DNA from 2 places in the Actinoplanes sp. NPDC019969 genome. Region 2 is predicted to be linked to the other one. Evidence: riboswitches for the same ligand, from Rfam matches in the RefSeq annotation. Region 2 holds a riboswitch; the other holds the start of a gene.
What was found. Region 2 has a riboswitch for glycine ahead of ACZ3II_RS28385 (L-serine ammonia-lyase). Riboswitches for the same ligand answer to the same signal wherever they lie in the genome.
Positions count from the first base shown of each region.

Region 1: linked by a shared signal. The riboswitch ahead of gcvP (aminomethyl-transferring glycine dehydrogenase) and the one ahead of ACZ3II_RS28385 (L-serine ammonia-lyase) in region 2 are both predicted to bind glycine.

Region 1 is NZ_JBVHFK010000013.1:217,612-221,011, reverse strand. Features, by position in the region: gene gcvP (aminomethyl-transferring glycine dehydrogenase) at 1-1,394, opposite strand, end outside; glycine riboswitch at 1,474-1,566, opposite strand; gene mgrA (L-glyceraldehyde 3-phosphate reductase) at 1,628-2,623, shown strand; gene ACZ3II_RS33990 (nucleotidyltransferase domain-containing protein) at 2,641-3,315, shown strand; gene ACZ3II_RS33985 (nucleotidyltransferase domain-containing protein) at 3,312-3,400, shown strand, end outside.
Region 2 is NZ_JBVHFK010000010.1:141,391-144,790, forward strand. Features, by position in the region: gene ACZ3II_RS28375 (hypothetical protein) at 1-619, shown strand, start outside; gene ACZ3II_RS28380 (DUF2306 domain-containing protein) at 510-1,184, opposite strand; glycine riboswitch at 1,295-1,391, shown strand; glycine riboswitch at 1,396-1,477, shown strand; gene ACZ3II_RS28385 (L-serine ammonia-lyase) at 1,469-2,788, shown strand; gene ACZ3II_RS28390 (cryptochrome/photolyase family protein) at 2,799-3,400, opposite strand, start outside.

The DNA of each region.
Region 1 (3,400 bases), on a different contig from region 2:
CTGGTCTCGGAGTGGTGGGTGTTGAACACCGGGTGGGTGAGGTACTCGGTGGCGCGGCCCGGCAGCCGGTGCACCGGGAAGACGCCCTCCGAGTCGGCGCCGAACGCCGCGACCACGGCGGCCACGTGCTCGCCCGTGGTGGTCTCGTCACACGACACCGACACCCGGTCGGCGTCCACCAGCCGCAGGTCGATGCCGCGTTCGGCGGCAGCGGCGACGATCTCGGCGGCCCGGCCCGGCACGACGGCGGTCACCGTGTCGAAGAAGTCCCCGGCGGGCACGTCGATACCGGACTCGCGCAGCGCCCCGGCGATCCAGCAGGCGTACTCGTGGGTCTCCTCGGCGATCCGGCGCAGCCCGGCGGGGCCGTGGTAGACCGCGTACATGCTGGCCATCACGGCCAGGAGCACCTGGGCGGTGCAGATGTTGGAGGTCGCCTTCTCGCGGCGGATGTGCTGCTCACGGGTCTGCAGGGCGAGCCGGTAGGCCCGGTTGCCGTCGGCGTCCTTGGACACCCCGACGAGGCGGCCGGGCAGCGACCGCTCCAGGCCGGCGCGCACCGCGAGGTATCCGGCGTGCGGGCCGCCGAAGCCCAGGGGCACACCGAACCGCTGCGTGGTGCCGGCGGCGATGTCGGCCCCGATCTCCCCGGGAGTACGCAGCAGGGTCAGCGCGAGCAGGTCGGCGGCGACGGTGACCAGGGCGCCCTTGGCGTGCGCGGCCTCGACCAGCGCCGCGTGGTCACGGACGGCGCCGGACGCTCCGGGGTACTGCAGGTGCAGGCCGAAGTAGTCCTCCGGCAGCTCCTCGGTGTCGAGGTCGACCAGGACGATCGTGATGCCGAGCGGTTCGGCGCGGGTCCGCAGCACCGACAGGGTCTGCGGGAAGGTGTCGGCGTCCACGGCGTACACGCTGCTCTTGTTCTTGGAGGAACGGCGCGCGAGCGTCATGGCCTCCGCGACCGCCGTCGCCTCGTCGAGCATCGAGGCGTTGGCCGTGGTCATGCCGGTCAGGTCGGTGACCATGGTCTGGAAGTTGAGCAGGGCCTCCAGGCGGCCCTGGCTGATCTCCGGCTGGTACGGGGTGTACGCGGTGTACCAGGCGGGGTTCTCGAGGACGTTCCGCTTGATCACGGCGGGCGTGACGGTGTTGTAGTACCCCAGGCCGATCATCGGGGTGGCGAGCACGTTGCGGCCGGCGATCGCGCGCAGCTCGGCGATCGTCTCCTCCTCGGAGGCGCCGGCCGGCAGGTTCAGCTCGCCCCGGAACCGGATCGAGGGCGGGATGGCCGCGTCCATCAGCTCGTCGACCGAGCCGTACCCGATGGCCTTCAGCATCTGGGTCTGCTCGTCGGCGTCCGGGCCGATGTGACGGGAAACGAACGGGGACGTCATGGGCGACTCCAAGCGTGAGAAGGTCGGAGAAACAGACCTCCCCCTCTGTCATACCCAGACATCGGGTACTTCAGAGTCGCCTGCCCACGCGGTTCGCTTTGCCTGAAAGTTTCCGGGGAGGATTTGCCTCTTCGGCGCCCTGTGGCTCCAGGGTCTCTCCCGCATGGGTGTTGCCGGCAAGAGTCAACCTACCAGCGAACGGGGGCGGGACCGGGAGTCCTAGGGTGTGCGATGTGACGTACACCCCTGCCGCCGACCGCTACGCCGAAATGATCTACCGGCGTGCTGGTCGCAGCGGTCTCAAGCTCCCCGCCATCAGCCTGGGCCTCTGGCACAACTTCGGCGACGGCCGTCCCGCCGACCGCCAGCGTGACATCGTCCGCCGTGCCTTCGACCTGGGCGTGACCCACTTCGACCTGGCGAACAACTACGGGCCGCCGCCGGGCAGCGCCGAGACGAACTTCGGCCGGATCCTGGAGGCCGACCTCAAACACCACCGCGACGAGCTGATCATCTCGTCGAAGGCGGGCTACACCATGTGGGACGGCCCGTACGGCGACTGGGGCTCCCGCAAGTACCTGGTCTCGTCGCTGGATCAATCGCTGAAGCGGATGGGTCTGGACTACGTCGACGTCTTCTACCACCACCGGCCCGACCCGGAGACGCCGCTCGAGGAGACGATGACCGCGCTGGACGCGATCGTCCGGTCCGGCAAGGCGCTCTACGTCGGCATCAGCAACTACAGGAGCGAGCAGGCCGCGCGGGCCGCCGACATCCTGCGCGAGCTGGGTACGCCGCTGCTGATCCACCAGCCGTCGTACTCGATGCTGAACCGGTGGATCGAGCACGACCGGCTGCTCGACACCCTGGAGGCGGCCGGGGCGGGCTGCATCGCGTTCAGCCCGCTGCAGCAGGGTCTGCTCACCGACCGTTACCTCAAGGGCATCCCGGACGACTCGCGGATCCGGACCAGCGTGTTCCTCAACGAGAGCGCGCTGGACAACAAGACCCTGGCACGGCTGCACGCGCTCAACGACGTCGCGAAGCGGCGCGGGCAGACGCTGGCCCAGTTCGCGCTGGCCTGGGCGCTGCGCGACGAGCGGATGACCAGCCTGATCATCGGCGCGTCGAGCGTCGAGCAGCTGGAGAACAACGTGGCCGCGCTGGGCAACCTGAGCATCGACCAGAGCGAGCTGGACGAGATCGACGCGACGGTGCTTGACCTGTAGCCGTACCCTGCGGCGTCATGATCGACTTTGTCGAACGGCACACCGCTCTCGCGGTCGTGGTCGGCTCCCGGGCGTACGGTCTGCACCGCCCGGACTCCGACCACGACCGCCGGGGTGTGTTCGTCGCGCCGACCCGGGCGTTCTGGACGCTCGGCAAGCCGCCCACCCACCTGGACGGGCCGGCCGAGGAGCAGTTCTCCTGGGAGTTCGAGCGGTTCTGCACGCTCGCGCTGCAGGGCAACCCGACGGTCCTCGAGGTGCTGTGGTCCCCGCTCGTCGAGTCGATCACTCCCGACGGCGCCGACCTGCGGGGCGTCCGGCACGCGTTCCTGTCGCAGCGGGTCGCCGACACCTACGGCAGCTATGCCCGCGACCAGCTCACCAAGGTCGCGAACCGGCGGGAACGGACCGGCGAGGTCAACGTCAAGCAGGCCATGCACATGATCCGGTTGCTGATGGCCGGCGCCCACGTGCTGCGCACCGGCGAGGTGCTGGTCGACGTCTCCGCACACCGGGAAGACCTTCTCTCGGTACGCCGTGGCGAGCGCCGGTGGCCGGAGGTCGCCGCGTGGGCCGGCCGGCTCCAGGAGGAACTCGCCGAGGCTGCCGCGCACACCACCCTGCCCCAGCGGCCGGACGTCGATGCCGTGGACCGGGTTCTGGTAGCCGTACGAGAAAGGAATCTGCGGTGACCCTCGACATCCCGCACTGGGCCGCCGAGGCCGCCACCGCCCTGCCGTATCCCCTGCTCTTCGCCACCGTGAGCGGCGCTCACCT
Region 2 (3,400 bases):
TGGTTGCACCGGCACCGTGGACCCCTCGCCCTCGCCGGCGCCGAGCGGAACGGCGTTGCCGATGACGTACGAGGAGGCGTACCGGCGGCTGCCGATCGACGGGACCAAGGAGGTGCCGATCACCTGGGACCTGACGCAGGCGCCGGAGACCGACAGAATCCTCGCCGCCCGGCGGGCTCTCGTCTTCAACTACTGGAGGTGGGGTTCGGCCGACTACCGTCCGATCATCCCGGTCGGGCGGATGCTCGTCACCGAGATCGCCTACGAGGTGATCTTCGAGGGCATCGCCGATGTCACCGACGCCGACCGGACGACAGGTCCGCTCTGGGTCAAGCTCATGGGCGTCGACGACTACGGTGGCCCCGAGATGACGGTGACGTTCTGCACCGACCGCGGCCACTGGCGCGGTGCCATGCGCAAGGACGGCGAGGAGCGGGCGCACCTGGAGTCGTACGAGATGAAACGCGTCGAAACCAGCGACGGGCAATCCCGCTGGCTCTTCTCCTCGCTCACCCCCGGCAGCGAGTACCGCGAGTCACGGTACGGCGCGGAGTGCACGAAGTGGGCTCGGCACGAGATCGGCGGCGGCGGATCAGGGTCTCGGCGATCGCCAGGTTGACGATCCAGCCGGCGGTCTGGCCGATCGGGATCAGCGAAGTGGCGGTGTCGGCGATCGAGGCCCCGCTGTCCCCGGCGACCGTCACCCGGAACAGCAGGACCACGGGAACGATCAGACGCGCGGTGATGGCCAGCAACGTCAGCGCGTAGTTGCGGGTCATCCACTCGCGGTGGGTGGTGATGTCACGGCGGCGGGCGGCCGCATCGGCGAGCCAGGCCGTGACCAGCCAGGACACGGCAGCGATTGTGAGGCTGACCCGGGTCAGCGGGCTCGCCGACCAGATCGCGACCGGCACCGCGGTGACGGCCGCCGGCAGCACCCCGCCGAGCAGGTACACCCGGCCGATCAGGCGGTGCCGGGCGCGGCGTGCCCGTACCGCGGGCATGAACTGCAGCGGGCCCAGCACCAGCGCCACGGCCGCGGTCAGCACGTGCGCCACCAGCACGGCGTAGTGCAGCGGGTCCCGTACCTCGACGCGGGTGTCGAAGCGCAGGTAGGGAGCGATGAGAACCAGGCAAGCCACGACGATCAGGGCCCAGAGCACGGTGCGGAGGCGAGCGGACATGGGCTCGACTCTGGATCATCGCGGCGGATCCGGCGTCCGTCCACGGGCGGCCCCGCCGTACGCAGATCTGCGTAGTAAGGTTCGAGCCCACAACCGAACACTTTCGCCGTGACGCCGCCGCGGGAGAGCATCCGCCGGAAACAGCGGGTCGCCGAAGGAGCAACTTCTCCCTCAGAATCTCTCAGGCCCACGTACCGCAGCGGTCCGGCGACTCTGGAAAGACAGCCCACCCGGGCTGCGCCCACGGTGCAAGCCGCTCTCCGCGGCGAACCTCTCAGGCAGACATGACAGAGCGAGGGAGGCCGACCTCCGAGGAGCCTCCCGTGGCTGTGTCCGTTTTTGACCTGTTCTCGATCGGGATCGGGCCGTCCAGCTCGCACACCGTCGGGCCGATGCGTGCCGCCCGCCTGTTCGCCCGGCACCTGGACGCGCCGGTGACCGGGGTGCGGGCCGAGCTGTTCGGGTCCCTCGGCGCGACCGGTCACGGGCACGGCACGCCGCGGGCGGTGCTGCTCGGGCTGATGGGCCACGACCCGGAGACGGTCGACACCGGCCTGGAGCCGTCGGTGCACGATCTCGGGTTCGCGCTGGACCTGGTGCTGCACCGGCGGCGGTCGCTGCCCGAGCACCCCAACGGCATGATCTTCACGGCGCTGGGCGCCGATGGCGCCGAACTGCTGCGGAAGACCTATTTCTCCGTCGGTGGCGGGTTCGTCGTGGGGGACACCCTTGCGGCGGTACGCCCGGACGACACGCCCCTGCCCCACCCGTTCTCCTCGGGCGCCGAGCTGCTGGCGCTGACCCGTGCCACCGGCCTGTCGATCTCCCGTCTGATGCTGGAGAACGAATCCGTGCGGCGCGCGCCGGCCGAGGTGCGTGCCGGGTTGCTGGGCATCTGGCAGGTGATGACCGGCTGCATCGACGCCGGGCTGGACGCGGAGGGCGTACTCCCCGGGGGTCTCAAGGTCCGTCGCCGTGCCGCGCAGACCGCCCGCAAGCTGGCCGCCGACGGTGACCCGCTGGAGTGGCTGACCGTCTACGCGATGTCCGTGAACGAACAGAACGCCGCCGGCGGCCGGGTCGTCACCGCGCCCACGAACGGCGCGGCCGGCATCATCCCGGCGGTGCTGCGCTACTACCTGGACTTCGTGCCCGGCGCCGGACCGGACGGGATCGTGCGGTTCCTGCTGACCGCGGGTGCGATCGGCGGGCTGTTCAAGGAGAACGCGAGCATCTCCGGCGCCGAGGTGGGCTGTCAGGGCGAGGTCGGTTCGGCGTGCGCGATGGCGGCGGCGGGGCTGGCCGAGGTGCTCGGTGGCAGCCCGGAGCAGGTGGAGAACGCCGCCGAGATCGGCATGGAGCACAACCTGGGCCTGACCTGCGATCCGGTCGGCGGGCTGGTGCAGATCCCGTGCATCGAACGCAACGGGATGGCCGCGGTGAAGGCGGTGACGGCGGCCCGGATGGCGTTGCGCGGCGACGGCAGGCACCACGTCTCCCTGGACAAGGTGATCAAGACGATGAAGGAGACCGGCGCCGACATGAAGATCAAGTACAAGGAGACGTCACGCGGCGGCCTGGCCGTCAACGTCATCGAGTGCTGACCGGGACCGATCACGGGGCGCGGGACCCGCGGGCCTTCTCCTGATCGAGCAGCGCGTCCAGGTCGCTCAGCCGGCGCAGGCCCTGCAGCGGCTGCCGCATCCGGTGGTTGCCGGCCAGCCGCTGCTCGTTGCGGGCCAGGAAACTCCAGTACCCGGCGGTGTACGGGCACGCGTCCGCCCCCGCGCGCACCTTCGGGTCGTACCGGCAGCCCCCGCAGTAGTCACTCATCCGGTGGATGTAGGCGCCGCCCGCCGCGTACGGTTTGCTGCTCATCCGCCCGCCGTCGGCGTACTGGCTCATCCCGACCACGTTCGCCGTCATCACCCACTCGTACCCGTCGACGAAGCACCGGTGGAACCAGTCGGACACCGCGCCGGGCCGCCAGCCGCGCTGCATCGCGTAGTTGCCGAGCACCATCAGCCGCGGGATGTGGTGCACCCAGCCGCGGTCCCGGACCCCGGCCAGCACGTCCGACAGGCACCGCGCCTCGACCGCGTCCGCGTCCAGTTCGGCGAACCATCGCGGCAGCTCCCGCCGGGCGTGCAGCTCGTCGACGGCCCGGTAGCCCGGCTCGAAATACCAGTACAGATGCCAGATGAAGTCGCGCCAGC